DNA from 4 places in the Lysinibacillus sp. NPDC093216 genome. Region 3 is predicted to be linked to each of the others. Evidence: riboswitches for the same ligand, from Rfam matches in the RefSeq annotation. Region 3 holds a riboswitch; each other region holds the start of a gene.
The links. A riboswitch is a leader RNA that binds a small molecule or an ion and turns the genes downstream of it on or off. The one in region 3 is predicted to bind cobalamin.
Positions count from the first base shown of each region.

Region 1: linked by a shared signal. The riboswitch ahead of ACQKOG_RS16590 (ribonucleoside-diphosphate reductase subunit alpha) and the one ahead of metE (5-methyltetrahydropteroyltriglutamate--homocysteine S-methyltransferase) in region 3 are both predicted to bind cobalamin.
Region 2: linked by a shared signal. The riboswitch ahead of ACQKOG_RS05195 (hypothetical protein) and the one ahead of metE (5-methyltetrahydropteroyltriglutamate--homocysteine S-methyltransferase) in region 3 are both predicted to bind cobalamin.
Region 4: linked by a shared signal. The riboswitch ahead of ACQKOG_RS21795 (FecCD family ABC transporter permease) and the one ahead of metE (5-methyltetrahydropteroyltriglutamate--homocysteine S-methyltransferase) in region 3 are both predicted to bind cobalamin.

Region 1 covers NZ_JBNNVB010000015.1:80,116-88,171, reverse strand. Annotated here, with positions in the region: gene ACQKOG_RS16630 (pyridoxal phosphate-dependent aminotransferase) at 1-207, shown strand, start outside; gene ACQKOG_RS16625 (histidine phosphatase family protein) at 219-827, shown strand; gene ACQKOG_RS16620 (bifunctional adenosylcobinamide kinase/adenosylcobinamide-phosphate guanylyltransferase) at 839-1,414, shown strand; gene cobS (adenosylcobinamide-GDP ribazoletransferase) at 1,438-2,214, shown strand; gene ACQKOG_RS16610 (histidine phosphatase family protein) at 2,187-2,786, shown strand; gene ACQKOG_RS16605 (bifunctional adenosylcobinamide kinase/adenosylcobinamide-phosphate guanylyltransferase) at 2,735-3,127, shown strand; gene ACQKOG_RS16600 (ECF transporter S component) at 3,321-3,815, shown strand; gene ACQKOG_RS16595 (hypothetical protein) at 3,812-4,495, shown strand; cobalamin riboswitch at 4,606-4,793, shown strand; gene ACQKOG_RS16590 (ribonucleoside-diphosphate reductase subunit alpha) at 4,956-7,169, shown strand; gene ACQKOG_RS16585 (ribonucleotide-diphosphate reductase subunit beta) at 7,182-8,056, shown strand, end outside.
Region 2 covers NZ_JBNNVB010000003.1:107,917-115,972, reverse strand. Annotated here, with positions in the region: gene ACQKOG_RS05200 (hypothetical protein) at 314-862, shown strand; cobalamin riboswitch at 1,096-1,301, shown strand; gene ACQKOG_RS05195 (hypothetical protein) at 1,502-2,044, shown strand; gene ACQKOG_RS05190 (ABC transporter substrate-binding protein) at 2,046-3,008, shown strand; gene ACQKOG_RS05185 (hypothetical protein) at 3,245-3,790, opposite strand; gene ACQKOG_RS05180 (tyrosine-protein phosphatase) at 3,938-4,705, shown strand; gene ACQKOG_RS05175 (MATE family efflux transporter) at 4,961-6,346, shown strand; gene ACQKOG_RS05170 (putative RNA methyltransferase) at 6,346-7,182, shown strand; gene ACQKOG_RS05165 (lysophospholipid acyltransferase family protein) at 7,263-7,871, shown strand.
Region 3 covers NZ_JBNNVB010000007.1:104,518-112,573, reverse strand. Annotated here, with positions in the region: gene metE (5-methyltetrahydropteroyltriglutamate--homocysteine S-methyltransferase) at 1-1,802, opposite strand, end outside; cobalamin riboswitch at 1,989-2,167, opposite strand; gene ACQKOG_RS10555 (TetR/AcrR family transcriptional regulator) at 2,373-2,948, shown strand; gene ACQKOG_RS10550 (DUF5367 domain-containing protein) at 2,961-3,359, shown strand; gene ACQKOG_RS10545 (VOC family protein) at 3,419-3,781, shown strand; gene ACQKOG_RS10540 (C40 family peptidase) at 4,163-5,524, shown strand; gene ACQKOG_RS10535 (UDP-N-acetylmuramoyl-tripeptide--D-alanyl-D-alanine ligase) at 5,580-6,968, opposite strand; gene ACQKOG_RS10530 (UDP-N-acetylmuramoyl-tripeptide--D-alanyl-D-alanine ligase) at 7,101-8,056, opposite strand, start outside.
Region 4 covers NZ_JBNNVB010000026.1:60,273-68,328, reverse strand. Annotated here, with positions in the region: gene ACQKOG_RS21820 (peroxiredoxin family protein) at 1-119, shown strand, start outside; gene ACQKOG_RS21815 (nucleotidyltransferase) at 366-1,208, opposite strand; gene ACQKOG_RS21810 (precorrin-3B methylase) at 1,241-1,939, opposite strand; gene ACQKOG_RS21805 (ABC transporter substrate-binding protein) at 1,990-2,988, opposite strand; gene ACQKOG_RS21800 (ABC transporter ATP-binding protein) at 3,048-3,821, opposite strand; gene ACQKOG_RS21795 (FecCD family ABC transporter permease) at 3,822-4,880, opposite strand; cobalamin riboswitch at 5,001-5,185, opposite strand; partial or broken gene ACQKOG_RS21790 (topoisomerase C-terminal repeat-containing protein) at 5,601-5,980, opposite strand; gene topB (type IA DNA topoisomerase) at 5,998-8,056, opposite strand, start outside.

The sequences.
Region 1 (8,056 bases), on a different contig from region 3:
AGTGTAACGAATTATGTATGTTTTGCATTACCGAAAAATCAGCAACCAGATACATTTTTTACATACTGTTTATCAAAGGGCGTCGTGCTACGCCATACAAAAAACTTTATGGGCTTAAATGGGGAATGGTTCCGTATAGGAATTAAAGATATTGTGGCTATGACGTATTTACAGAATTGTTTGCAAGCTTGGTTTAACGCAAATTAGGGGTGACAAAGGTGACGACTTTTTATTTAATAAGACATGGTGAAACGATGTGGAATAAAGAGCAGCGGCTACAGGGATGGTTAGATTCGCCGTTATCGGAAAAGGGCATTTTACATGCAGAAAAACTTCGAGATCATTTGAAAAATATCTCCTTTACAGCGGCATATAGCAGTTCAAGTGGCCGTGCTAAGGAAACGATGCATATTCTTCTAGGTAATCGGCAGCTTCCAATCTATTATGAGGATAATTTACGGGAGATTTTTTTAGGAGATTGGCAAGGAAAAACAGTCGAGGACATTATGACTACGCACTGCCTTGATTATGAATTATATACCGATTATCCTGGACAATTCGTCGCAACCCATACGGAAAGCTTTGGTACGGTAACAGAGCGAGCGATGTTTACGTTAAAGAAAATTGCAGAAAAATATCCCGAGAATAATGTTTTAATTGTGTCCCATGCTGTAACGATTAAATGTATCATTAATGCCATTTTAGGGCGAAGCATCAATCAGCTGTGGGCAGAACCATTTATTCATGGTACAAGTATCACGATTATTGAGAAAGTCGAGCAACAATGGCTCGTGAAAGATATCGGGAACATTCAATATTTACAATAGGAGGCGTAACTATGCCACTGATTTTCATTACAGGGGGAGTACGCAGTGGTAAATCCCACTTTGCTGAAAAAGCGGCTGTTTCTCACTATCAAACAGCGTTTAACCAAGCGCGACGACTTATTTATATTGCTTCTGGAGTAGCGTTGGACCATGAGATGGAGAAGCGAATAGTGCGTCATCAGGCAGATAGACGAGCACAAAATATTGAATGGCTGACGATAGAAGCACCTTATGACATTGCAAATACATTACGTAAACTGACTGATGGAGATGTTGTGTTATGGGACTGTGTTACGACATGGCTGACAAATGCTTTTTACGAGGGTTTTGACACGGGAACTCCCTGTGTGGAAAAACCTGGCTGTTTAGAACAAAAGCTTGATGTTTTAAAAAAGGCGGTAAAGACGTTACTTGAGAAAAGGGTGACGTTTTTTATCGTCTCAAACGAATTATTTGATGAGCCACCTTATTCTAGCGAGGAAGTAGAATTATATCGACAAATGCTTGGAAAATTACATCAATGGTTCGTTTCTATTGCGGATGAGGCATATGAAATAAATTATGGTGTCGTAAAGAAGTGGAAATAATAAATGAAGAAGGTGGCAAGACGATGAAAAATTTCTGGCATAGCATACAACTTGCGTTTCAATTTTTTACAGTTTTGCCAGTACATAAAGAAATTCCTTTAACGAAGGCAACGATTACCGGGATGTTCGCCTTTTTACCATGGATAGGGGCTCTTATGGGCACCGCAGTGGCGGCGGTGATCTATAGTTTAACAGAATGGACGGCAAGCAGTGAGGTTTTGCTTACTTTTGTGATTGTCGGATTATTTGCCTTATTTACAGGTGGTTTACATTTAGATGGTTTTATTGATATGGGAGATGCTTATTTTTCGTATCGAGATCGTGAGAAGCGGCTTGAAATTTTAGATGATCCACGTGTTGGCGCATTTGGAGTGCTGTCCGTGTTATTTCTAGTGCTTGGCAAATTTGTGATACTGCATGAGTTATTCGTGCAGCATAAGTTTGCACTATGGATGCCTGTGTTTATTCCGTTATTAACACGAGTAGGCATGAGCTTTTATTTTATGTCGCTCAAATGCTCAAAGGAAAAGGGGCTTGCCTACTTTTTTAAAACACATATTAAGCCGAGATCACTTATCTGCTTTATGCTTATCACATTAGTTGTGGCGTATAGTAGCTTGTTGTTTGTCATAGGTTTCTCCATTGTTCCATTAGTGTTGATGGCTGTATTAGCGATTGCCTTTTTAGTCTTTCGTCAATTTACAGTGCGCAACTTTGGTGGCGTTTCTGGAGATTTACTCGGTGCATCAATTGAAGGAATGGAGGTTGTATTATGGGTGACGTTGTTATTGTGCACTTAATGAGACATGCTCCAACAAAGGAGAATTTGGAGAAGCGTTATATCGGTTGGACAGATTCTTCATTAGCCGATGCATCTTTGCTGACTATAGTAGATTCAGATGCCACTAAGGTGTATGGTAGTGACTTGCTGCGCTGTAGGGAAACAGCAGCCCATTATTTTCCGAATGCAACATATGTGTCTGATAGGAGATTTCGAGAGTCGAACTTCGGTGAATTTGAAGGGCTCACATATGATGACTTAAAATCAGATAGTCGTTATTGTGCATGGTTAGATGATCCCGTACAGTCACCACCTCCAAAGGGGGAAGGCTTTGATGCCTTTTGTGCGCGTGTCATTGAAGGGTTCACGGCATTACCAAAAGACGAAGATGTTTATCATCTCGTTGTCCATGGTGGAGTTATTCGAGCGCTTCTTGTAGAATTTGCACCGACTGAGCAAACTTTTTGGTCGTATCAATCACCGCATGATAAAATATTTTCTTTAACGTTTACAAGAAAGGCTTGGGAGGAGGGAGCGCGATGCATGTCTTTATCGGAGGCGCCCATAGTGGAAAAACCGACTATGTCATGAAATTGCTCGAAGGTCAAAAAGTTGAGCTTGTAGATGGCAATCTACCTAATGACAGCCCAGCCTGTGATGTACTAGTTATTAAAAACATAGAGAAGTGGCTCGTGACACAAGATCTTGAGGAGGATGAACCCCTTGTCAAAATCATTTTGACAAGACTAAAGACTCTTGAAGAAAATTGTGCCGTCTATATAATAGTGACCGATATGGGTCGTGGAGTTGTGCCGATGGAAAAACAGGCACGATTGTTGCGTGATACATGTGGGCGTTTGTACCAGGCATTATTCGCTGAAGCTGAACAAGTCGTACGCATTTGGTACGGTATCGGGGAACAAATCAAATAATATTGTTTCATAAAGTAGGCTTTTCATTAAAAGTTGTGGTTGGGGTAAAAGCGGCGACACCTTGGGATTAGCGGCTTATCGGACGCCTCCAGGAAGCTTTGCTCTGTGCGAAAGCGACAAAGCACCCAGCCGGAACGGAAATCAACCACACGTTATAATGAATAGCCAAATATTAAAGGAATGAGGAAATGGGATGGATCGACAAAGATTGATGAAATTGACGCTCACTGCCATGGTTGCGGCAATTTGTGCAGTAGGTGCAGTCATTAAAATTCCAACATTTATTTCAACTGCAGCGCTTGACTCTGCACCTGCATTGTTGAGCGTTGTCTTTTTATCTCCAGTATTAGCTGGGGTTTCGGGAGTCATTGGGCATTTTATCTCAGCCTTAACTACTGGCTTCCCTCTAGGGCCACTACATATTATTATCGCAGTAGAAATGTTTATTGTTGTATGGGTCTTTGGGGTCATGCATAAAAAAGGAATGCATTTCTGGAAATGGCCCGTGGCACTTATTCTAAATGGTGTTGTGGCACCTTTACCATTTTACTTTATCATTAGTCCGGCATTTTACTGGGCGTCACTGACTAGTCTTCCATTGGCAACACTCGTAAATCTGGTGATCGTTGCAATTGTGATGCCAATTCTGTCAAAGGTGTTTGTGCGTAAGGAAGGTCGAGTACATTGAGAAATGCAATAAAAATAGGTGAGCTGTTTGCTACAACAGATAATGCCGCAGCCATTGGCGAAAAACCACAAGATGTTGTGTCTGCTCCAGACAAACTAACGGCATACTTCACGGCGCGTGTTACTTTTTTAGAGCAGCTTGCTGCAAATGCTTTACCAAACCATATTTTACTCGCTAATTTTTCAGGAGATGCTGCATGGTCTCGTTATGTTGCAGGCATTCAGCAGGTTTTTGATGAGGCGGGGCTTAATTGTCCACCGATAGACGGTAGTACAGAGTCCAATATGCCGACTCTACAATCAGGATTATCTATAACGATGCTAGGTGAACAGCAAAAACACACAGCAACTAAGTATGAACAGCTTAGTTGGTACACCTATGGATTACCGCTTGTAGGCAATGAAATCCTTGCTCAGCCTGAAGATGTCGCACAGCTCCAACCTATTTTTCAGGCGTGGAAAGAGGGGATTGTGCAGCAAGTATGGCCAGTTGGATCAAAAGGTCTACAAGCAGAATTTACCCGCCTTTTTAGCGAGCAACAGGTCAAAAGTTCGTTAGATGTTGAGAAATCGGCTGGTCCATGTGCAGTAGTTTTGCTAGGAATACAGCCTGAAAAAGAGCAGCTAGCACAAAAAAAATTTCCTAGAAATTTTGAAAAACTACGTAAAACTGCATTGTAATTGGGCTTGCTTCGAGAAAATGTAGCACTTTATAACTTGCAAGGGGCAAATCGCCTATTGCAACAATAAACACAATATGTTAGATTTGTTTAGGAGTTAAAACACAATATATAGTATTTTGGACGAACGGTACCAATATGGTTTAAAAGGGAATTCGGAAAAAGAGTCATCTTAGGCCGAAGCTGTCCCCGCAACTGTAAGTGCTGACAAATGATGAGTAGGCCACTGTGAAGAACGGGAAGGTGATCATTTGGAGGAAGCATGAGCCAGGAGACCTGCCGATATGTTCAAGACAGCAACACATTCTTCGGGGATTGAGAAGTGGAGGCGAGAGATTTGTTCACTTCTTTGTGCGCTTATCCTTCATTTCCATTTCCGATTTTACTGCGATCACGTAACCGATAGATGTTGCGTGATCGCTTTTTGTGTTGCTGGAGAAGGAAAGGGAGAGAATGTGTACATGACAATTCAAATCGAACAGCAAATGACTAAGCTCAAGAAAAGTTACACGGAGGATGAACTCGAAAGTTTTGTGAGGTTATCGGATCGATGGCTACGAAAAAACGACAATGCCACATTTGAAGCATGGGCAGATGCGATGATTTTACAAACGCTTAGCCTCATTGATGAAGAGGAGCCATACTGGACATTTGTCGCAGCTCAAATTTATTTAGAAAAATTATATGACCAATTTGCGATGCGTCGTGGTGTCTCAGTGAAAGATGTTTATAAGGTTTTCCCAGAACATTTAGCACACTATACAGAAGTTGGTTTGTATCATGAAAGTTTAACAACAAAGTATAGTGAGCAGGAGCTTCAGGAACTCGCTTCTTATTTAGAATCAAGTCGAGATGAGTTGTTTACGTATATAGGTTTAAAAACATTAATGGACCGCTATGTAGTCCGTGATTACACGAAAACACCGGTGGAATTACCGCAGGAACGATGGATGGTCATTGCGATGACTCTGATGCAGGATGAAACAGAAAATCGTTTAGAAAAAGTACGTGAATCTTACTGGGCAATGAGTAATTTATATATGACTGTTGCCACACCAACATTATCAAATGCAGGTAAAACACATGGACAGCTATCAAGTTGCTTTATCGATACAGTAGATGATAGTTTACAAAGCATTTATGACACGAATACAGATGTCGCAACATTATCGAAGTACGGCGGTGGTATTGGTGTTTATATGGGTAAAATTCGTAGCCGAGGCTCATCTATTAAAGGCTTTAAAGGTGCATCAAGTGGTGTTTTACCATGGATTAAACAACTTAATAATACGGCGGTTTCAGTCGATCAGCTTGGTCAACGACAAGGCGCTATTGCTGTCTATTTAGATGTTTGGCATAAAGACGTCTTTACGTTTTTAGATTTACGCTTAAACAATGGGGATGAGCGTTTGCGTGCTCATGATATTTTCACAGGGCTATGCTTACCGGATTTATTTATGGAAACGGTAGAAGAGCGCGGGGAATGGCATTTATTTGACCCACATGAAGTGCGAGAAGTTATGGGCTTTTCACTAGAGGATTTCTATGATGAGAAAAAGGGTGACGGCTCTTTCCGTACTAAATATGAGGAATGTATCGCCAATCCATTGTTAAGTCGTGAAGTTGTACCAGCCATTGATATTATGAAGCGTATTATGCGCTCTCAGCTTGAAACAGGCGTGCCGTTTATGTTCTATCGAGATGAAGTCAATCGCATGAATCCGAATAAGCATGAAGGGATGGTTTACAGCTCGAACCTGTGTACAGAAATATTCCAAAATATGTCAGCTACTGAATTTGAGTCTATTACCCTTGAAGATGATGTCATCGTAACACGTCGCAAGCCTGGAGATTTCGTTGTATGTAACTTATCGTCTATCAATTTAGGTAGAGCAGTACCGGCTGGTGTTCTAGAACGATTAATCCCAGTTCAAGTACGTATGTTAGATAACGTTATTGCTTTAAATACAATTCCAGTAAAACAAGCAGAAATTACGAACCTACGCTACCGTGGTATTGGACTTGGAACGTTTGGCTGGCACCATTTATTAGCTTTGAAAGAAATTCAATGGGAGTCTGAGGAAGCTGTAGAGTTTGCGGACAAGCTATATGAAGAAATTGCATATTTAACGATTCGTGCTTCTAACGATTTGGCATGTGAAAAAGGAGCTTATCCATTATTTGAAGGCTCAGATTGGCATACGGGTGCGTATTTTGACAAACGTGGCTATGACAGTCATAAATGGAATGCATTACGCGCCGCGGTTGCTGAGAAAGGTATGCGTAACGGCTATGTAATGGCAGTTGCACCGAACTCATCAACATCTATTTTAGCAGGCAGTACGGCTACGATTGATCCGATCTTCCAAAAGAGTTATTCAGAAGAGAAGAAGGATTACAAAATTCCAGTAACAGTACCTGATCTATCACCTGTGACAACTTGGTATTATAAATCTGCTTATTTCATCGATCAAAATTGGACAATCAAGCAAAATGCTGCACGAGCACGTCATATCGACCAAGGCATTTCACTTAATTTATACGTTCAAAATACGATTAAGGCGAAAGATTTACTAGCATTGCATATGAATGCTTGGGCGAGCGGTGTAAAAACGACTTATTATGTGCGCTCAACATCTGTAGAATTGCTAGAATGTGAGTCTTGCGCGAGCTAGGAGGAAATAACAATGACAACTATTACAAAACGACAAATTATGGATAAAGATGCACCGAACCGTTCAACAGGAATTGTCAACGGACGTTCTTCTAACATTTTGAACTGGGATGATGTGCGTTTTAGCTGGGCATATCCTAAGTATAAAAAAATGCTAGGGAACTTCTGGACACCGTTTGAAATTAATATGAGCAATGATGTCAAACAGTTTCCACAGCTATCAGCAGATGAACAGGAATCCTTTTTAAAAATCATTGGCTTGCTAGCACTATTAGATAGTGTACAAACCGATTTTGCGGGGAAAGTAGCGGATTATTTAACAGATTCAAGTTTAAATGCACTAATGATTATTTTAGCGCAACAAGAGGTAATCCATAATCACTCTTATTCCTACGTGCTATCAAGTATTGTCAACAAAGACGAGCAGGATCGTACATTTGATTTTTGGCGTACAGAGCCAGTGCTAGAGCGACGTAATGATTTCGTTATTAAGGGCTACCAAGCATTTTCCGAGGAGCCATCTGTTGAAAATATGCTAGAAGCGATTGTTTATGATGTGATTTTAGAAGGTTTATTCTTCTATTCTGGCTTTGCGTTCTTCTATCATTTAGCACGCAATCAAAAAATGGTGGCCTCGTCAACGATGATTAATTATATTAATCGCGATGAACAGCTACATGTCGATTTATTTGTGAAAATTTATCAGGAGCTATTAGAGGAATATCCTGAATACGATACACCTGAACGAGCAGCTCGTGTACAGGAAATCTTCCGTGAAGCCGTTCAACTAGAAATCGATTGGGCCAATGAAGTGATTGGCGATAAAATTGCTGGCCTCGATGTGGAAGATGTGCATGATTATGTACATTTCTATGCTAATGTACGCTG
Region 2 (8,056 bases), on a different contig from region 3:
TAAGGTATAGCATCAATTATCCATATAATGATTGCCATCGTTATAGCGTATTTCGCTTGGATTCATAGAAGGCTAATTCCGATTATAAAGCTAACATGTAAAATGTGTCTTTTATAGCCGAAAGAAATGTTTCCTTGCATATTGATACTCATTTCTGATAATTTTGAAATATAATAATTGGGACCTTACTTTGAAATTAAAAGTGTTTGTGACTTTAGTTTCGTAGTAGTAAAGTAACGAATGATAGAAATTAATACAATACTTACAAGTTTACCATTTTTACGTTCTGAAACAATAAAGGTAGGGATGAATCATGGAAAAAGAGATTTTGCAACTTTTTAGTAATTTAACAGAGCGTGACCTTGATATTCAATACAAATCATACGAAGAATTAATGAAAATTATGCAAGAACCAGTTGATTGGACATATTCAGTTTGGGAACAACTTGTTCAAGCTCTTACATACAAAAATGGACATGTACGTGCAAGTGCTGCACAATTTTTATGCGCATTGGCAGCAAAAAGTGATCCCGAAGAAAGAGTATTAGAGGACTTCTTAAAGATTTGGGCAGTAACGTATGATGAAAAAACAGAAACTTCGAGGCATACTTTGCAGGCGATTTGGAGAATAGGTTTAGCAGGGCAGGTACAAAGAGATTTAGTCGTGTCATATTTGGCGAAAAGATTTCAAATATGCTTAGACGAAAAGCACCCGACATTGATACGCTATGATATTATTGTATCTTTTAAAAAGCTATTCGATGCAACGAATGACCCAAAACTACTAGAGATTGCTCGACGTTTAATTGAAGAAGAAGAAGATGTTAAATGCAAAAAGAAATATAAGAATGCCATCCGTTAAAAGATGTAAAATAGCTGTTTTTTTGCGCATGCTTTCGTTGAGAGATAGCTTTTATAACATCAATCTATGAAATATAACAAATACCTGCACGAGCATGTGAAATGCCCGTGGGGTAACGAATACACCCGCGTGCATAAGGTGATACCTGCATGATCTTTATCCATCGTATTTGTTTATTCTAATTCCACAGCTATTTTTTCCTATTAATCTATGTTAAACTGCTAAACAAGTGAATAATTCTTGCAGAATAAGGGTGCTAAACTATAGCATAATCGGGAATTCGGTGAAAAACCGAAGCTGTTTCCGCAACTGTAAGTACAGGAATCATAAAGATATACCACTGTCGAATTATCTGATGGGAAGGTTTTTATGACTCACAACATGATTGAATGTAGTGAACTGTACAAGCCAGGAGACCGACCTTTGTTTGAACGTATGATAACTCTTCGGAAGCTAGGAGAATATGCGGCAATTACATAGGCTATGTTGTGTCTATACGACACTATTATGTTATTTTCGTTGTTTCCTTAGGAGTGGGAACAACGTTTTTTTTATGTACACTTATCTTTCACCTGCTGGAATCCTAAGAAGGTGTGAATAAAGTAAGAATTTTTCACGAAGGAAAGCGGGGACTTAGATTTGAAAAAAGATGCACGTTATTCTTGTTATCCATTTATGCGTGAAAAGGCATCAACGGTAGATTTTGAAATTCGAACAGATAGCCTTACAACACATATTGGCGTCGCTTTGGTGGCGGTAAAAAAGGAAACGGTAGAGGTAGTAGTAGATGATTTACTAGCCATTTTACCAATGGCTTACCATGTAAATGGCTCAGTACGAGGTAAATTGGCGGTAACTGAAGATAATTTGACTTGGCTAAGTAATCGCTATGATTTCTATGTTAGTCATGTTAAGGATGAAATACAAAACTTTGTATTACCTCAAGGGACAGAGGCTGCTACTGCATTACATTTATGCCGTAGTGAGGCGAAAAAATCATATCGCGTTTTGCACAAAGTATCTGAAGAACGGGAAGTACCTGCTATTCTCTTTGATTATTTAGGATTACTAGCCAATGTCTTTTTTGTAATGGTTGTCTTTATGAATCAGCAGGCTGGTATTGCTGAAATACCGTTTATTAGTAAGTCATACCCGATGAAAAAGAAAAAGGAGAATCAATGAAATGAAGAAAATGTTTAAGCTACAATGGCTTTCTGTGTTAATGTTAGCACTCGTTTTAGTTGGCTGTGGCGCGAAAGAGGATATTAATAAAGAGACTATTTCTAAGGAAGATCAACAAGTTGAGAAAACTAGATATAAAGTTAAGGATGACCGTGGCGTAGAAGTAGAGTTTGCTGCCGCACCTAAAACTATTGTTTCATTGCAACCAAGTAATACAGAAATTTTATTTGCTCTAGGTGTGGGGGATAAAATCGTTGGTGCAACTGAATATGATACGTATCCGGAAGAAGCGCAAAAAATTGAACGTGTTTCTGATTCTGTAAAATTCAATAGTGAGCGTAATTTAGCGTTAAAGCCAGATGTCGTTATTGCCTATACAACTGGAGGCGATGAAGAAAATTTAAATGCCTTAAAAGGTCTCGAAGATGCAGGTATTAAAGTGTTTGCCATTCAATCGGCTAAAACATTTGATGATGTGTACGGGGATATCCAACAAATCGCAACAGTTATGGGAATCAAAGATAAAGGCGACAAGTTAAATGATGATATTAAAGGTAAAATTGCAGAAGTCCAAGCAAAAGTTAAAGATGTGAAAGAACCAAAAAATATCTATTTAGAAATTAGTCCGAAGCCAGACATATATACACCTGGTTCTGGTACATTCCAACAAGAGATTTTAGATGCTGCAAATGTTAAGAACGTTTTTGCTGACCTCAAAAGTTGGGCAAAGGTATCTGAGGAAGATATTATTGCAAAAAATCCAGATGTCATTTTAACAACCGTAAACTATGGGGAAAACCCAACGGCAGAAATCCTCTCTCGTGATGGATGGAATTCAATCACTGCCATTCAAAATAAAGCGGTGTATTCTATAGACACTGATATTTCAAACCGTCCGGGTCCGCGTATTGGCGAAGCTGTTGAGTTAATAGCAAAAGCAGTTTACCCTGAGTTATTTAAATAGTATTTTGGAGCTGTCCTTTATCAAGGGCAGCTTTTTTGATGGATAATAGTGAAATGTCAGGGTAAAAACCCGTTTCTCTTCGGTGAAGAAGTGTCGGTTGGAGTGGATAACTGATCCGCTTTGAAGAGAAAGTGATCGGTTGGAGTGGATAACTGATCCGCTTTGAAGAGAAAGTGATCGGTTGGAGTGGATAACTGATCCACTTTGAAGCAGAAGTGATCGGTTAGAGTGGATAACTACTCCGCTTTGATGAAGAAGTGATCAGTTGGAGTGGATAACTGCTCCGCTATGAAGCAGAAGTGATCGGTTGGAGTGGATAACTGCTCCGCTATGATGAAGAAGTGATCAGGTAGAGTGGATAACTGCTCTGCTTTGAAGAGAAAGTGATCGGTTAGAGTGGATAACTGCTCCGCTATGAAGCAGAAGTGATCGGTTGGAGTGGATAACTGATCCGCTTTGATGAAGAAGTGATCAGGTAAAGTGGATAACTGCTCTGCTTTGAAGAGAAAGTGATCGGTTAGAGTGGATAACTGCTCCGCTATGAAGCAGAAGTGATCGGTTAGAGTGGATAACTGCTCCGCTATGAAGCAGAAGTGATCGGTTAGAGTGGATAACTGCTCCGCTTTGATGAAGAAGTGATCAGGTAAAGTGGATAACTGCTCTGCTTTGATGAAAAAGTGATCAGGTAAGGTGGATAACTGCTCTGCTTTGATGAAAAAGTGATCGGTTAGAGTGGATAACTGCTCCGCTTTGATGAAAAAGTGATCAGGTAATACGGCCATCTCCCCGCTTCAATAAAGATTCGCTGAAATCCCCCCCTCAGCGTTCAAAGTAGCGTATGACATTCCCTAGTGCGAAAATTGGTATTATATCGAATTGTTCTATAATATAGAGGTAAGCATGCTTGCTAACAGAGAGAGGTGCAGTGAATGAAACAGTTTGATATGAAGATTGTTCCGTTTGAAGCAGTTTATAATTTTCGTGATATGGGTGGTTATAAGTCGAGAGATGGGCGTACTGTTAAGAATGGTTTGATTTATCGTTCAGCAGCACTTGGTAAAATGACGAAAACAGATAAGGAGCTATTTAAAACGCTAGGTGTGAAAACAATTTTTGATTATCGAGACAACCATGAGGCTCAAAATAATCCTAATCCGGTATTTCCGTATGCCAAGTATATTCAAATACCAGCAAAGGGAAATCATGCTTTTGAGATGCCTACAAACACTGGTGGAAAAGATTTTTATAAGGTTGTAAGCCTAGAGATGTTCCGAGAATTTTATGCACAAATGCCTTTTAATAATGACTCGTTTAAAAAGTTAATAGCAACGATTCAACAACCTGAAAATTTAGGGCTTGTTCACCATTGTGCGGTTGGGAAGGATCGAACAGGTATTGGCAGCGCACTTATTTTACTGGCGTTAGATGTACCTGAGGAAACGATCATGGAGGACTATTTAGATACAAATGTACATCTACGTCCCTTAGTAGAACGAATGGCTCAGACAATTCAGCAAGATTATAGCGATCGAGAATTACAGCAATTTTACGCCTTAATGTCTGCCCGTGAGGACTATTTACAAGCGGCATTTGATGCAATGGATAACCGATATGGTTCTAAGACTGCTTTTTTAGAGCAAGAGTTTGGTTTAACAACAGAAAAACGTAAGCAATTGCATGACCATTGCTTACTATGATAAGAAACCCTTTCGCATAAAATTGTGAGAGGGATTTTTTACGTATTATACTACCTTTACAATGTTTCGTTATAAATACTCTTTACACCCTAAAAATCTATGATAAGATACTATATATTTTTATCCCGCTGTAACGGGCAGTCATTTAACTGTACCGAAAGCGAAGTGTCAGGTACAAAACTCTCATCTCAAAATCGGTAGTTGGGAGATTAACTGCCCGTAAAATTCTTATGAAGCGTATAGGAGAAGTTGAAATTGTCAGACACAGTAAGAGAAAGTGATATAAAAGAGACAAATAAGTTAAGCTTGTTCCATTTAACGTGGCCGATATTTTTAGAAGTATTTTTATTTATGTTAATGGGACTAGCAGATACTTTTATGCTTAGTGCTTTATCAGATAATGCAGTATCAGGGGTTGGTGCAGCCAATCAGTATATTCATATTGCAATTTTAATACTTGAGGTAGTTGGTAATGGTGCTTCCATTGTTGTATCTCAATACTTAGGTTCAAGGCGCTTTTTTGAAGCTGCGAAAATTTCTGCTTTAGCAGTAACGATGAATTTGGTCGTTGGACTAATGATGAGTGTCTTATTTTTCTTCTTTTCGAGTCATTTAATGACCATGATGAACTTGCAGGGAGAAGTGCTTAAATATGCCCAAAGCTATTTGGCAATCATAGGAAGCTTTATTTTTTTACAGGCAATTATAAATGCGTTAGCAGCGATTATCCGTGTACATGGATGGACAAAGCAAACGATGTATGTATCACTAGGTATGAATGTGCTACACGTTGTATTAAACTACGGTTTAATCTTTGGTAACTTAGGATTACCGGAGTTAGGTGTAAAAGGAGCGGCTATTTCCTCAGTTGTAAGTCGGGGATTAGCAGTTCTTGTGTTTTTCTGGCTGTTGTATCAAGTGATGGAAGTAAGGGTGAAGTTAGAATATTATTTCGAGTATTCAAAGGAATATGTTCAAAAAATATTAAATATAGGCTTACCGTCAGCATTTGAGCAGGTGCTTTATCAGTTCTGTCAGATTGTCTTCCTTTATTATGCAACGTATTTAGGCACAGAGACACTTGCTGCAAGACAATATGCTATGAATATTTCGATGTTTACGTATTTATTTGCGATTGCAATCGGGACGGGCACAGCTATAATTATTGGGCGAAATGTCGGTGCTGGTAAAAAAGATCAAGCTTATCATCAGCTTTGGTTAAGTGTACGAGCAGCTTTTGCCTTTACGATAACTATGGTTGTAGTTGTGACGATATTCCGTAAGCAACTTATGCACGTTTTCACTGATAATCCAGAGGTAATAGCCATCGGGGCATCTGTCCTAGCATTAAGCATTCTGCTTGAAACAGGGCGTACAATGAATATTGTAGTTATTAACTCATTGCGTGCCTCGGGGGATGCAAGATTCCCGGTGAAAATCGGTTTCTTATCAATGGTATGTATGAGCCTCCCACTCGGGTACTTGTTCGTATTCGTTTTACATTGGGGGTTAGTAGGTATTTGGCTAGCGATTTCGGCAGATGAATGGATGCGAGCCATTATTGTATACTTTAGATGGAGAAGTCGTAAGTGGGAGCGTTTTGCACTTGTTTCACCTACAGAACAAAAGGAGACGAATTAATGGGAGCACTTTCTAAAAGAGCTGCAGGGGCAGCCTTAATGGATAAAAATATGACACTTTTTGCTTGTCCAATTTGTCAGGAGTCAATGAGTGTATTTGAGCAGGGTAGATTAGTATGTTCCTCAAATCATTCTTTTGATATTGCCAAGCAAGGCTACGTCAATATGCTGACACATGGTGCTATTTCTAAGTACGGTAAAGACCTCTTTGAATCTCGAAAAGCGGTTATTGATAGTGGCATCTATGATTTAGTAGAAGATAAAATCGGAGAGCTGATTGCTAATGCAGAAACCGTGCTTGATACAGGGTGTGGTGAGGGTTCGCATTTAGCCCGTATTATGGAAGATAAAAAAGATAACAGTATTGGCATAGGTATTGATATAGCGAAAGAAGGCATACTTGCTGCATCCCGACATTATCCAGAGCAAATTTGGTGTGTTGGTGATTTAGCGAAAAGTCCATTTGCCAAATCAAGCTTCGATGCCATATTAAATATTTTATCGCCTGCCAATTACGAAGAGTTTAAACGTTTATTAACTCAGAATGGTTGTGTTGTTAAGGTTGTACCTCAAAGCGGGTATCTACATGAGCTTCGATCACAATTATATGCGGATTCTACAAAAGAGTCGTATTCGAATGAACAAATCGTTGCTCGGTTTAAAGAAAGCTTTGCCGATGTTAGTGTAGACCGTATTACGTATACGGTACCGCTAGCTACAGAGCTTGTACCGGCTCTGCTTGAAATGACACCGATGGGCTGGCATAAAAAAGAAGACGCTAATATTCAGTTAAATGAAATTACGATTGATGTTGATGTATTAGTGGGAAGAGTCTAGTTATTTCACAAGCAATTGCAGTATACTGGTCTTTTCGATTACAATGGGAATAACTATTGAAAATAAGGTAGGAATGAACAGTGTATAAATTTATAGCAAATCTTGTCAAAGTGATATTAAAATTAACGGGCTCAAAGGCGCGTGTATATGAGGAGCAAAACTTACCGAAGGAAGGTGGGTTTATTATTGCATGTACGCACACAGGCTATGTTGATATTTTAAATCTTGGGGTTTCAATGACTCCTCGAGAAATTCACTTTATGGCTAAAAAGCAATTGTTTGATATAAAAGGCCTTGGCTGGCTTATAGAGCGTTTAAATGCCTTTCCGGTTGACCGTGACAATCCAGGACCAAGTGTTATTAAAATCCCTTCACAGTTATTGAAAGAGGGTAAAATCGTAGGGATTTTCCCATCTGGTACAAGAAATGCTGAGGGTTCGGATTTAAAGCAAGGTGCAATTACTATAGCACAGTTGTCTAAAGCTCCAATTGTACCAGCTGCTTACGTTGGTGCGCGTAATGCTGGCGATGTTTTTAAGCGCGGTAAGGGTTATCTAATTTATGGAGAGCCATTTTATGTGACAGGCAAAGGTAAAGAAGGGCGCGAGGAATTTACACATCGCCTTGAACATGAATTAGTAACGTTAACTGAAGAATTAGAGAAGCGAATTGCGGCAGAAAAGAAATAAAGTGAAACATATTTAAAGGACTCCCTGTGAAGAATACAAACCTTCACAACCTTTTGAAGTGGAGTAGCTTCCTACTGGTTATATGCTGGACAGCTTAGAAGGCACTCAGAATCATTGATTTTGAGTGCTTTATCTTGGATTCAGCAATATTTTCTGTGCGAAAGCGAAGCGACAGCAACAAATGT
Region 3 (8,056 bases):
ATAATAGAAATACCCGCAGCTTCTAGTGCTTCTACCTCTTTTCGAAGTGCCAAAGCAATTTGATAGGATACATCCTCCCGTGAAATATCATCCCGGACAAAGGACCAATTTAAAATTGTCACAGGACCTGTGAGCATTCCCTTTACATAACGATTCGTTTGGCTTTGGGCATAGGCTGTTTCTTTAACTGTCATCGGTGCTTCCCATGCAACGTCACCATAAATAATTGGTGGCTTCACACAGCGAGAGCCATATGATACAACCCATGCTTTCTCCGTAAATGCAAAACCAGTAAGTTTTTCCCCGAAATATTCAACCATATCTGTGCGCTCAAATTCACCGTGTACCAAAACGTCGATATCTAATTCCTCTTGAATAGTGATCCAACGTTTTGTCTCTTGTTCGACAAACGCTGCATAATCCTCATCAGATAGTTGTTTCTTTCGCCATGCACTTCGTGTACGTTTGACTTCGTCTGATTGCGGAAAGCTCCCAATTGTTGTAGTTGGGAACAGCGGTAATTGCAAGGCTTGTTGTTGAACCTTTTGACGTGTTTTAAATTCACTCTGGCGTTCAAAATCTTGTGCTGACACTGCTTTAATGGCTTGTTGAATACTTCTATTTTGACGAGCCGGGTGATTTTTCAACGCTTCAATCGCCTTCATACTTTCAGATGTTTTTTGATTTGAGGGGCTTCCTGTGCCTTGTAAGTATTTTGTTATTTCATTGATTTCAACTAATTTTTCATCTGCAAAAGAAAGGGCATTTTTTAGAACTGGATCGAGCTTTGTTTCGAGAGTAGTTGTAATTGGAACATGCTGTAAGTTACACGAAGATTGAATCCATATTTCTTTAGCACCACTTAGCTGTTCAATAGCTTTAATAGTTGAGCTAGCCTCTGCTAGATTGGAGCGCCAAATATCTCGTCCATTTATAATACCGGCCGCTAATACTTTATCTTGTGGGAAGCCAAATTGACGTAATGCCTCCATATTTTCGCCATAGCCATGCACAAAGTCTAACCCAATTCCTTGAACCGGAAGTGTCACAATTGACTCGTATGCCGATAATGACTCAAAATATGTTTGTAGCATAATGTTAACCTCGGGTACTGATGCAACTAATTGTCTATAAATTTCTTGAACAAGTTTAACCTCCGCTTCATCTAGTGTTGTGGCAAGAGCAGGCTCCTCTAATTGAATCCACTCTACACCAGCATCCACTAACTCCTTTAAGACCTGCGTATAAAGTGGTAGTAATGCTAAAATAAATGTAATCTGCGATAGTTTGTCATAGCCTTTTGTTAATTTACAAAATGTATATGGGCCAATCAATGTAGGTTTTGCTGTAATACCAAACGCTTCCTTAGCCTCTAAAAAGTCTGCCAATATTTTATTTTCTGTTAATTGCAAAGGTTGTCCCTCATATTCTGGCACAATATAATGATAGTTTGTATTAAACCATTTTGTCATTTCACTAGCCACGGCTTTTTTACTACCACGAGCTACCCCATAGTAAGTTTGTAAATCAACTTTGTCTCCCTGCCAATCAAAGCGCTTTGGAACTAAGCCAAACATCATTGCCGTATCCAACATTCTGTCATAGAGTGTGAAATCTCCGACAGTTATCATGTCTATGCCGAGACGAATCTGCTTGTTTATTCGAGCTAGGCGAATATCCTTTAAATGCTGTAAAAATTCATCCTCTGAAAGCTCCTTTTTCCAAAATGCCTCTAAAGCCTTTTTCCATTCACGATCTTCTCCGATATACGGATAACCAACTGTAGTACTTGTATACGTCATGTTTATCTCTCCTATCAATCAAAATAAAAAAAAAGCCACCCTCCTTTTTTTTGGAAAATGGCTGTCATTGCATATCAAAATTAGCTATCAAGAAACAATACGAAATTCTTTCAAAATATCGCATGATTTATTGTCGCACAGGGCCGATATGGTCACATCTCACCACCTATTTCCACGTAGGTATTTGGTGTGTACTAGATATTGGCAGGTCTCCTGGCTTCTCATCAACACGCCTCACAGCCTTCCCAGTTTCCCAGTGGCAATTGTGATTTGCTCCGATTTACAGTTGCGGGACAGCGTCGGATTTACACCGACTTCCCTTTTAAGCCAAACTTTCATTCGGCACCAACTCTTACACAATATTTAATTATGTTTTACTATAACATATATTTTTCTGAAAAGTAGATTTATTTTCAGATTTGTTTGATTCTTCATACTGCTATTATTCCGAACATATGGAATCATCGAAGACTAGCAGCCCCGCTACCAAAAAAACTTGTAAATAGTGGGATATTCTGTTATTTTATAGTTAGTTATCCAACTAACTAATAACAAAGGAGGTGTAAACAAATGGCAAAACCTACTGGTATTGAAAAGTCAGATTTATTAATGGCTGCCAAGCAAAGTTTAGTAGAAAAAGGGATTGAGAAATTCACCTTAAAGGCTGTTGCTGAGCAAGCTGGGGTGACACAAGGAACTATTTATTATCATTTCAAATCAAAAGAGCAAATCATTCTAGAAATTGTCCAAGACATCTGTGAAAATTCCTGGAATGAGATTCTGATGACTGATCGAGAAATGATTCAATCTGCACTTTTCTCTGCAAAAAGTCGATATGAAAATGATGCGTTTTATCATAAATTATTTTTCACCTTAATCGTTTTCGGCTTTACGAACCCAACTATTAGACAGCAAATTGGACAAATTTTAGCGGCTGAAAATGAACATTTATGTAACATTTTAAATAAATTATGGGATACATCACCAATTGATGGCGTGTCGATGGAAACTTGGAGCATTTTTTTCAACGCCCTTATTGATGGCTTAGCCTTACAAGTGATGATGAGGGACGATTTCGATGTAGATGTCTTCTATCAGCAATTAGAAAAAATCCTTCAGACATTGCATCGTCTAGAAAATAATTAGAGGAGGAAAACTATGCGATTCTTTTTATGCTGGGGTTTTGGGATTTGGCTTGTAGCAAGTGCCGTATTTCGATTTGTAGGGCACTACTTTTTTACCCTTGAAGAACCTTTCCTCATGATAGCTACTTACATTTTAGCTATTCCAATCGTTTGGATAGCGACAATACCTATTTATTCTTTGAAAAAGACAAAAGGTACAGAACGGTTACTGGCTGCTATTTGTATCGTATTACCTGGAATGCTCATCGATGCAGTCGTATTGTTAGTTTTCGACAATATTTTCCCGAATTTATCGGCTGACTTAGATCGATATTTCGCCTCATGGCTATTATGGGCTTACTCCCTAATTCTCATTACTGGTTTTACAAATGCTTCATTCGTGAAAAAGAATACTATTCATTCATCAAATTAAAGGATTTTACATTATTATCCTAGAAGTAAGTAATGATTAGAATTAAAGGAGGAGAAAAAATGATTATAGGCTTACATCACGTTCAAATAACAATACCAAAAGGTGAGGAAGAAAAAGGAAGACATTTTTACTGTCAAGTATTAGGACTAAAAGAAATTGAAAAGCCTGATTCGCTGAAAGGACGAGGTGGATTTTGGTTACAGGTCGGCAATAGAGCGGTACATGTAGGTACAGAGGATGGCTTTGATAGATTAACGACGAAGGCTCATATTGCCTATCAAGTTGAAAATATCGAACATTGGAAGAAGGTACTAGCCGAACATCATATAGAAATTTTCGACTCAGTTCCTATTCCTCATTTTGAACGCTTTGAATTTAGAGATCCATTCGGTAATAGAGTGGAGATGATTCAAGAATTCTAAAAGAAAACAGTTGAATAGAAATTATTTTCTATTCAACTGGCATGTCTTCCAACTTTTTAATTTTGCCGGGGTACTTTTACATTTTATCGCCCAACTTTTGAATTTTATCGACTAACTTTCACGTTTTATCACCCAACTTCTGAATTTTATCGACATCCTCCTTCTTTCGATACTAAAAAACACTTCAGCCAACTGAAACATTTGTAATACAACTGTAAATTAAGGCGATGAAGCCTTTTATATCAGGTGTTTACAGCAATTTCCCATCCACCGTGGTAACAATTACCTCAAAGAAGCCCTACTTTTTCATGCTACGATTAATTCCAGTGACAAACCAAATCAGGATTAATCCTAACAATAGCTTCAGGAGGAAATAACAACATGAATAAACGATTTTTATCAACAACATTAGCATTGACGATAGGTTTTAGCACAGTGGGGATGGTACAACCAACTGTTCAACCTATAGAAGTAGAGGCTGCAACAACAAATGCCCTGAATAACTCACAAGCAGTTAATACGAAAGCGGATCAACTAATTCAAGCTGGAAAAAGCTTAATTGGTAAGGCGACATATAGTAATACAGAATACAAGGCTACATATCCTTATAAATTCTCTTGCGCATCATTTATTATGTACATTTTCGAGAAAAATGGTGTTGACCTTGCAACTTATAATGAAGATTATATGATACAGCAAGGAACAGCTGTTAATAGAAATCAATTACAAAAAGGTGATTTACTATTCTTTAAGAGTAAAAAAACTGGGACAGACCCTGACCACGTTGGTATGTATATCGGGGACAATAAAATGATTCACATGGCTGATTCCCAACAGAATATTGTTATTTCTGATTTAAATAGTAAGCCATATTATACAGATAATTATGTAGGTGCCCGCAGAGTTTTACCTACATTACTCTCAGCTAATCCTGCAACAAAGGGCGATAAAATCGTTGAAAACGCTTATAACTATAAAGATAAAGTAACTATGGGTACAACAATTAGTGAGCAGAGTCTACGTTTTACCGGGCCTGGGTTTGTAGAATATGTTTATCGTAAGAGTGGCGTAAACCTTGGTACTACAACCTTAAAGGAACAAATGAATCTGGGATCGACGGTTTCACGTGCTAATTTAAAGAAAGGTGATTTAATTTTCTTTAATAGTGTCGCTGGCTCTCAAACACCTTCACTTGTAGCCATTTATGCTGGGGACCAACGAATAATGATTCCAAGTTCAAGTGGTATTACGACAAGAGTACTGTTCGTTGACTATTATAAAGAGCATTATATTACTGCAAAACGTGTTACGTCAGATAACTCAACTGCAGCTCCTGCTCCAAATCCAGCCCCTAGCACGCCTTCTACTTCTGCTGATAAAATCATCTCTACTGCCTCAAATTTGAGTAGTAAAGCAAAGTTTGGTTATTCGTATGACGAAAGCTCACTTACGTTTACGAGCGCAGGATTTACTTACTATGTTTTTAAACAGCATGGGATTGATTTAAAAGATAAATTAGCAAGTAGACAAGCATTAGTTGGGACTAAAGTGGAAAAAGCACAGTTACAAAAAGGAGATCTGATCTTCTTCTCTACTAACAATGGAGGAAAAGATATTACACAAACAGGCATCTATCTTGGTAATAATCAGTTTATTAGTATGACATCTAATAATGTTGTAAAACAAAGCCTAACTTCAACATGGGCAAATCAAAACTATGTAACAGCTCGTCGTGTTTTATAATATAAATACAAAGAAAAAGAAGTATTCTTCTATTGAGAATACTTCTTTTTCTAGCTTATTTTTTATTTTTTAACTGATTCGCAAATTCTATCATAGATTTGCTAGACATTGGACCTTTAATAAGTACAATGGTTTCATTATCGAGCTTATGCTTTAGTACATCTAAAACGCCTGTAACATCTTTAAACATATGAACATCTGCCTTGGTGCCTTCCTTCAACGCTTGATTCGCAATATTTTCTGCTCTATTGCCAATAGTAATAAGCGTATCAACATTTCTTTTCGCGACCATTGTGCCAATCTCTCGATGATATTTTTCTTCGAAATTTCCTAACCTCTTAATATCACCTAAAATAAGAATTACTTTCTTCCCTTTTCCTATAGTATCTAAAACCTTTAGTGCCGCTTCAACAGAAGTCGGGTTATTTGTCCAAGTATCATCTACGATAGTACATTCACCTATGCCCGTAGAAAATTCTAAGTGTCTTGCCATCGCTTTGAACGTTTTTAATTGCGAAATTGCGACAGCCATGGAAAGTCCCATTTCCTTTATGGCAGCTATAGCCGCTAATGCATTATATACCTGGTGTTCTCCGTATCCTGGAACAAATAAATTGTATTTGTTATTTGACACTTTTAGTACAAATTTCATGCCGCCTTTTGTGAATTGTATATTCGTAGCTTGATAATCTGCCTTTTCGTTGACGCCAAAGGTAATAATCTTTCCTCTAAATTTATTTAGGGGGATTTTTTTAATGTTTTCATCATCACCATTAATGATTAACGTGCCATCTTTTCTTATTCCTTCTACAATTTCTGCCTTTGCTTTGATATAACCATCAAGATTATTGCATCCATCTAAATGATGGACACCAATATTCGTAATAATACCAATCGTAGGCTGATAGATCATACATTGGTGTTTAATATTCCCTATATTCCCCAATCCTAATTCAAAGATAGCTGCTTTTGTATTCTGATCGATTCCAGTCAAGTACGGTAAGGATTGCCGTGGCTCATTTTTACTGCTGACAGATGCTTGAACATTCCATTCCTTACTAGCTATGTGTTTAATCATTTCTTTCGTTGTCGTTTTACCACATGTTCCGGTTAAAGCAACGACTGGTATTTGAAATAGATTTCTGTAATGCCCCATGAATTTCCAATAGGCATGCAAAATACTTTTGACGCGTATAACGGCCGTATTCTTCAGCGCATTTTTCAATTCCTCTGAAGATTTATCAGAAATGACTAGAGATGGTCCCTTTCGATCTATTTCTTGCCAGTTAATTTGATCACTTTTACTAACAAACATAAGTGTATGATTTTGAGTCAGATCATGTCGGTTATAATAAATTGCATGTTTAACAGACCAGTGTTCAGAACCGCTTAATAATTCTCCTTGTAATAATTTTCTTATATCGCTCACACTTATATGTTGCAAGTTAACTACGCCCCCTTTCTATAAAGTATATTTCTGAATAAATGAATATCATAGTTTATGCATTTCAAGCAATTGACTATAAATATGCTCATTCTAGTAAATGATGAAAAATAACATTTATTTAGGTGAAATCTATTCGGAAGTAGATGATTTTTTTATTTTTAAATCATCTGCCAACTTAGAAACTTCTTTACTATACATATCTCCTTTAATGAAAAGAACCGTATTTTCATCTACAATATCTTCTAACAATTTATAGACGCGTGTACTATTTTTAAAAATATACACAGGTGAACTCATTCCTGCCTCAATGGCATGAAGCGCCATAATACTTGCATGTTCCCCTATCGTAATAAGTACATCGACCCCAATTTCACTAATTAATTCTCCCGCTTGTTCGTGAATGATATATCCCCAAGACCCTAAATCTGTTATCGTCCCAATAACGGCAATCGTTTTCTTGCCTTCTCCGAGCGCTTTCAAAACTTTTAATCCTGCCTCCAAAGAAGTAGTCGTAATATTCCATGTATCATCTAGTAATATGGAATTATTAATGCCTTTAAATACCTGAAGCTGCTTATTCAATTTTCGGAATGATGGCAGTTGTTCAGCTGCTAAAGAAATCGGCAAACCCATTTCACAAATAGCTGCAATCGCAGTGAGCGCATTATATACTTGATGCTCGCCAAAACCTGGTACATAGATTTCATAGAGTTTCTTCTTGTGATGAACATTGAACAGCATACCATTTTTGTGGTAGCGAATATCTCTTGCTTGAAAATCACAGGATTCATGCTTACCTACTTTAATAATGCGTCCTTGAAACTTTGATAAATCTATTTTACTTGAGTTGCTATCATCAGCATTCAGGATTAAGGAGCCTGTAGGACTAATAATGTCCAACATTTCACCCTTTGCTTGGATATACCCCTCTAAAGTTTTACAATAATTTAAATGATGTGCTCCTATATTTGTAATAATCCCAATAGTCGGCTTGAAATATTGCCCCGCAAGTTTGATGTCCCCCGGTGAACCAACAGCTGTTTCATAAACGGCTGCGTCGGTATGATCATCAATATTCAGTAAAT
Region 4 (8,056 bases), on a different contig from region 3:
ATGAAAATGGACAACTACTTTATCAACAAAAACAAACAAGTCCATTTGGACGCCCATCATCTACTGAACTTCGCAAGATTGTCCAGTATATTGGAAAGAATTTAAAGACAAATCAATAAATAATAATATATGATTGGGCGCAATTGTAGAGCAACATAAATAGAAAATGATCAAACTTTATTTGCAGTATACGATTGACCTAAAATCTAAAAATGCTTCAAAATAAAAGGTAATCCCATATTAGACATGACTAAGATAGGATTACCTTTTTCTGTATGTGGAATCAATTCCGTCTGTTATAACGTAATAATATAGGCTAAAACAAAGCTAATTCCAAATTCGAATTTCGCAAGTTATTAATTAGATTATATTTTCATGTTTAATTCTCTATTAGGGTTATAGGATTTTAGCCATTTTTCAGCTTCACTAACCATCCACGTTCCAAATTCATTTAAAAACGATAACAATAAGTTTGTATCTATTATGGGTGTTATGGCATATTCAAGTGCTTTTTTCATGTCCCTTTCCTTTTCAGGGAAATATTCCGAAAACAATTTATAAGCAGGATATAAATCCCTTGTATATGTGTTTGCTTTAGTTATGACAAGTCCAAGTCCTGCTCTTACAATAATTTTCATAATCCACTTGCAACAATCTTTAATATCCTCTATATCAGAATTATCTTGAAGATCATCACAGGCATTTTTAATTTGACCTTGCAAATGAATAAGGTGGTCATTTGCTAAAGCTTCGTCAGCTTTATATCTTGGTAATTGAGGTATCAAATCTTCTCCAAACACACATATTCCATGGGTTTTAAGTATGAAACTAATTATTGAAAAAGATGACGAATTTAAAATATCTTCTATGCCGTAAAAACTTAGTTCAATACCATCTACACAAGTATGTTTTTGATTTAATTCTTGTTCCACTTCTTTTATCCGCTTTAACTGCAGTTTATTAGGGTTTTGTTTTGTAACCGCTATTGTGTCTAAGTCAGCTACGCCTTCAATACCTATCCCTTTTGGAATAGATCCTCTTATGTATACACTATGTAAGTCATCTTGAAGATGAGTGGAATACGTATTAACCACATCGTATATCACAGGAAGAAAAATTGGGTTGATTTTATTCCAGTCTGAATGGTTAATAATGTAACCATCTCTATCAGTAACACATAAGCTTCCAATTTCTCTAATAGTAGTCATCACATATCTCCTTCTACAATTTTAGTTGTAAATCAATCTACAATCACTCTACCTGGGTAATTTTTTATCGTTTGCCAGTAGTCTGCTGCTTTTGTTCTCTTGTAAAACTTATAAAATGGTTCTTTTTGGCGAGCAAGTTCTTTATAGACCCTAATTATTTCCTGTAAAAGATTTTCGATATGCTGTACAGACACTTTCTTCACAAAAAGCTCCCCTGCCTGTGCGTTTTTACCCATCGGAACAGCCCCTAAATACACATCAAAGCTATCTTTCTGATATACAAGCCCAATATCATCATATACGGCATTATAGCAAGCTGATGCACAGCCATTCATATTAATGCGAATCCTGCTTGGTACTTCCAAGCCTTCAAGCTGCTGATACAGCTCCTCTGTAATCTGTGCTGCCTCCATTTTATCGCCATCACAAAAATCACAAGCCTTCATAGTTACAATCTGTCCTTGCTTTGCAATATATAAGCCCGCCTTTTCCAACTTCCTTTTGGCAGTCGTTAATTCTATTGTCGGTACAGATAGTAGTATACTGTAGGATGCAGAATATTTAATAGCGCCACTCACTCCGACTACCTCTGCGATTGTTTGAAATTGTGCTGGTGTATAATGTTTGTTGATAATGCCAGGACTCACAGCAAGACGCGTAAATTCACCTTCTATGTTTAACTTAGCAAATGTTTTTTCAGGAATATTATGGCTAAAAGCATTTATAGTCATTTTTACCCTCCTCCTATAAAAAAAGCTAGCACATGGCTAGCTCCTCTTCTTTATTGAAAGCTTTCTGGATAAAATCCTTGTGCCAAAATTTGTATTGCTTCAGCCGCACGAACACCTTCAGACGCTGCTGATAGTGGTAAAATAACGAAACGTTTGTTTAATACCGCTTCCGTTTCTTTTAGTGCCGGATCATTTTTTAGGAAATTAATTTTTTCTTCAGCAGTAGTTGAACCATAGTCAATTACAACGATAACTTCCGGGTTGCGCTCAACTACATCTTCTTTTGAAACGGTTGTCCAGCCAGACTCAACATCCCCAAAAATATTTTTTCCACCTGCTACTGTCACAAGTTCATTCATGAAGTTTTGGGCAGCAGTGAAAACTTCTTTCTCACCACTATCAAATACAAGAATACGTAAATTCCCCTCCTCTTGCGGAAGCTTCGTACGAATATCCTCTACATCTTTTGTCATTTGCTCAATTAACTTTTCTCCACGCTCTTCCACATGGAATATCTTGGCGATGTTACGAATATCGCCGAAAATATCCTCTAACTTAGGATTTTTAATGCTTGAAGATGTATGTAAATAAGTGTGGATGCCAAGTGCTTCTAGTTCTTCTGGTGTTCCAACACCCTTCTCACTAAACCCGCTTTTCCAGCCTGCATATAAAAAATCTGCTCCTGCATCAATCACTTGTTCCTTTGTTGGGTATTGCTCAGCTAGTACCGGAACTTTATCATAAGCTGCCTGTAACGGTGGATAAATTGCATCATCTAAATATGCTGTTCCGACCATTGAATCCTCTAAGCCTAACGCTAGCATAATCTCTGTCACATGCTGATTTAAGCTAATTGCTTTTTTAGGTGCTTGCGAATAGACTTGTGTCGTATCGTTATTGTCAATCGTTACTTCCGTTGCTCCTGCTTTTGCTGGTTCTACTTGTTCACTTTGCGATGCTGAATCCTGTTTTTCCTCGTTACCACAAGCCGCTAAAATACTTAGCATTGCGATTGCAAGAACAAGCCATACGCTTTTTAATGTCTTCATGTCTACTTCTCCTTTTTTCTAAAAAATATATTGAAAGAAATCTAAGTCTCTTAAACTAACTATAAAAATTGCTCAGATATATAATAAATATGCGGCTTTTTCGTGACAGGATGTACATTAACTTCTGCATGTACACCAAACACCTTTTGTAGCAATGAGGGTGTTAATACATCAAACGGAGTTCCATACGCCGCAATTTCTCCGTCCTTTAAAACATAAATTTTATCGCAATAAGTTGCTGCAATATTTAAATCATGCAAGGCTACAATGACCGTAATCGGCAAGCTCTGTATTAAATCCATAAGCTGGAGTTGATGCTGAATATCTAAATGATTCGTTGGCTCATCTAATGCCATAACCTTAGCCTGTTGCGCCAAAGCCCTTGCAACAACGACTCGTTTTTTCTCACCACCAGATAATGAACTAAAAGTACGTTCACTTAAATGCAGTACGCCTGCTTGCTGCATCGATTCCTCGACAATAGCTAGATCTTCTTTTGTATCCACTTCCATAAGCCTTTTATGCGGTGTACGTCCCATTGCAACAAGATCCTTAACAGTAAACTCAAAAAGCACTGGTGTTTCCTGCCCTACGACGGCTAGTTGCTTTGCTATCTCCTTTGAAGATTGCTTGTAAATATTTTCATTAAATAAAAATACTTCTCCCTCTTGAGGTTGTAGCATACGATACATATTTTTTAATAGGGTCGATTTCCCACTGCCATTAGGTCCAATTATGCCCACAAACTCGCGTTCTTGAATATGTACAGAAACATTGTTTAATATTTTCACCTGCTGCACGGCAAAAGTAAGGTTCTTTGCTACGTATACCATCTAATTTTCCTCCCCGAAAGAATACATTTGCTTACGCAACATCCATATAAAAAATGGGCATCCGCATAAAGCAGTAATAATTCCAATCGGCATTTCCTCAGGTGCAATCACAATACGCGCAGCTGCATCAGCCCATATTAAAAATATCGCACCAATTAATGCACTGACTGGCAGTACAAACTTATAATTTGAGCCGACAATCATGCGTACGATATGTGGAATAATCAGTCCTATAAAGCCAATTGCACCACTTACAGCAACAAGGACACCTGTTAATAGGGAAATTAATAGAATTAGTAGCAATCGAAATTTCTCTAAATTAATCCCCAGCGTAACAGCAGATTCTTCGCCTAGTAAAAGTAAATTCAAATGACGTGCATGAAGACGTAAAATTACGTAGACGACCGTTAAAACAACGAACGGAATCATTAAATTTACCCATTTCGCTCCAGCCAGACTTCCCATCATCCAATACATCACTGCCTTTATACCGCCCTCTTCTTTCGCCATCATCAGCATAAAATTCGTCATTGCTGACAAAACTAGTGACACGGCAATTCCGGCTAATAATAATCGAATAACTGAAATTCGCCCCTCAACTCGTGCTAAGAAAAACACGATTAGTACTGCAATCGTCGCACCTATAAAAGCCGCAAGTGATAGCGCATACATACCTAAAAATGAAAAAGCGCCCAGTAAAATAACAGACGTCGCCCCGACAGATGCACCGGAAGATACACCTAAAATATAGGGGTCTGCGATTGAGTTGCGAACTAAAGCTTGAATAGCAGCTCCCGAAATTGCAAGACCCGCTCCGACTATTATGGCAAGTACTACGCGGGGAGTACGAATTTGCCAGATGATGATTTCCTGCGAACGACTCCAATCTTCTGTAATGCCAAGTGGATTGAACGGGATATGCGATAAAATAATGCGCCATACAATACTAGGTGTTATAGACACAGAGCCTACCATTATCGCTAACGTCAAGGATATTAGAACGACACCAGTCAACACTAATAAGAGTAGGTTGATTTTTCTAGTTGTTGGATTCTTCAAAACGCTCTCCTCTCTTAAAGCAAAGGGCATAAAAAAATCCCCTTGTCTACAAGAGGATGTCATAGTTAAATAAAGGGCGTCTCTTCCCAGTCACTACAACCATCCTCGTGGTTCTATGTAAGTTTGTTGCTTTTATTGGCAGGTCTCCTGGCTTAGGTTCATCATCTATACGCCTTCCCATAGCTCGCTACAGTGACATATTGTATAGACTCTCCATTACAGTTGCGGGACAGCATCGGATTTGCACCGATTTCCCTTTTAAGCAAACGAACAATGTCATTCGCACCAACAAAAATTATTAAGTTATAAGAGGAACAATATCAGAATATTTTCCAGATAGCAATTACATTATATATTACATTAAAGTAAAAATAGTAATAAACGAGAGATTAATAGCCAGAAAATAGAACTGTTAAACATTAATTACTATTGGAAAAATAAAATAAATTTAGACAATAATTTATCTTACCTTACTATACAAATTCCTCATAGTACGCTATTAGTCTCGATATTCAATATCAGTGAGGGCAACACTCTACATGATCTACTAACAAATCTTTCATTCTATTTTGGTTATCTATTTTTATAAATGGAAATTATAAAAATACAAAGGATTTTCTTTTCTACTTGGAAGTCATTAGGTTGAGATAACCTTCATTTCATAAAATAATTGTTTAGGGTAGTGAGAATTAATTCAACAAGATTCATAAATGCTTAATTTTAATCCTTTTTTTCAAATTCCATCTTCCAACTAAAATATTCGTTGTCAGTATTTTTTTCATATTTTAATTGAGCATCGAATTTAGAACCTTTTTACTTGTTAAGCCTTTTACCAATACCGTTCCATCGGCTAGCAATTTCTTAACCATTGTTTTGGTAGGCTTCTTCTTCTTCGCGGCTAAAAATTCATCGTTTTTCCAGATGACAAATTTACAGCCCTTTTCCCAGTTACTGCAGCCGAAGCCTTTTTGTCCTTCGATCACGCTATGACCACATAATGGGCATTTCCCTACTACTTCAAATTTCTTCTTCGCTCGTGTTACTTTGCTGAGTGTCACATCTTCACTATTTTTAATCGTCTGAACGGCATTGACGGTGAAAAAAATCTCATCCGCAATTACTTTTCATTAAACTCAAATTCAATTTTTCCTTCTACCAAACGAAGTGACGCATTAAATTGTTTACCATTCTTTGACTTAAACCCTTTAACCACAGCTGTTTTACCAATCTTACATAAATCATTAATGTTCTTTTCAGTTAGTTTTTTTCCTAGTAACCTTTCTGGGAACGTTTGCTTACAACCATTTTTATAATTCGAACAACCGTAAAAACTTTTACGCAAACCTATTTTTCCTACTTTGCATGTCGGACATGGCACAATATCTTTCACAGCAGCTGGTTTAAACTGCTCAGCTTCAATTGAAAGTGACTCTAATTGTTTAGGTACCTCCGCTATTAATTGAGTAATAAACTTGCCTATGCTTTCAATAAAATGTTTTGCAGAGCCTTCTCCACGACCAATTTTATTTAAGTAAATTTCCCATTTTGCAGTCATAGATGGACTTGAAAGTAATGTCCCTTCGATAGCCCGACATAAAAGCTCCCCTTTCGGCAAAACGCTCACTATGTTTTTTCGTACTTCAATAAATCCATGCTTTTTAATGGTCTCTATAATGCCACTTCGAGTTGCTTCTGTACCAATACCTTCAATCGATTTCAGCACCTCGATTTCTTCTTCATCCTCAACTGATTTACCACATGTTTTCATCATCGTAATGAGTTGCCCTTCTGTATAAGGCTTAGGAGGCGTAGTTGTGCCTTCTAGAATAGAAACCTTACTTTGTACCATTTCATCTTGGAAAACAACAGGTAACGATTCCTCACGCTCTTGCATCCCTTTTTCACTTAAAAACAATTCTTTCCAACCTTTTACAAGTTCTGTTTTCCCTACCGTTTTAAACTCTAAATTTTTGACATTCGTTATAATCGTTTTTTCATCGTATTCATAATCTTGGTGAAACATGGCGAGTGTCGTATTGACTATTTCGAAATAAATATTTCTTTCATCAGCATTCATTGATTGTAACGCTTTTTCTGTTGGCACTTTTTTCGTTGGAATAATAGCATAGTGCTCCCCAACGTTGGCACTGTCGACATAGCGTTTGTTATTCCCGCGATTAATCGCATTAAATGGCTTTCCAACGAGCTGCTGATATTTTGCCAATGATTCATTTAAATAGGCAAACTCATTATGTGTAATGAGGTGTGAATCGGTACGTGGGTAAGAAACGAGCTTTTTCTCATAAAGTGATTGCGTAAGTTTCAACACATGCGACGGGCTGTATTTCCAACGTTTATTGGCGTTGGCTTGTAATGTTGATAACGCATGTAGTTTGGGTGGTGCAATACGCTTCGTTTTGTTCGTTACACTCGTAATTAGACCTGTATCCATCGGTTCAACCCCATGTTGTTGCAATAATTGCACAGCCTCTGCACGCTCTTTTGTTTTTAACTTTGCCTTCCCTTTATATACACCATTTTGTGCTTTAAAGATCCCTTCAATTTCATAAAAATTTTCAGGCTTGAAATGTTCAATTTCCTGTTGTCTTTTATAAATTAAATATACGGTTGGCGATTGCACACGTCCGATGGAGATACTACCCTTAAAGCCTTTTTTTTGTAAAAGTAGCGTATATAGGCGACTACAGTTCATGCCTACTAACCAATCGCTAATTTGACGTGTTTTTGCTTCTTGGTACATGAGCAGATCACGCTCATTACTTTGCATATTATTAAAACCTTTTCGAATTTCCTCAACTTCTAATGAATTGATCCATAATCGTTTAACAGGCTTATTTACTTTTGTCATTTTTAAAAGTGAGTAGAAGATATTTGAACCTTCACGTTCACTATCACAGCAGTTATAAATCATTGTTACTTGCGGATCACTAAAGATTTTTTTTACTGCATTAAATTGTGAATACATTTTAGAGACAACTTTATCTTCAAATTTTTGTGGAATGATAGGTAATGATCCAAGCGACCATTTCTCCCATTCCTTTTGATATTCTTTTGGTTCCTTTAATTCAACAAGATGACCAACTGCCCAGGTAATTACTGCACCTTCAGGAAAAGTAGAACAAGGTTCCAATTCAATAAATATTTTCTCTTTTTGT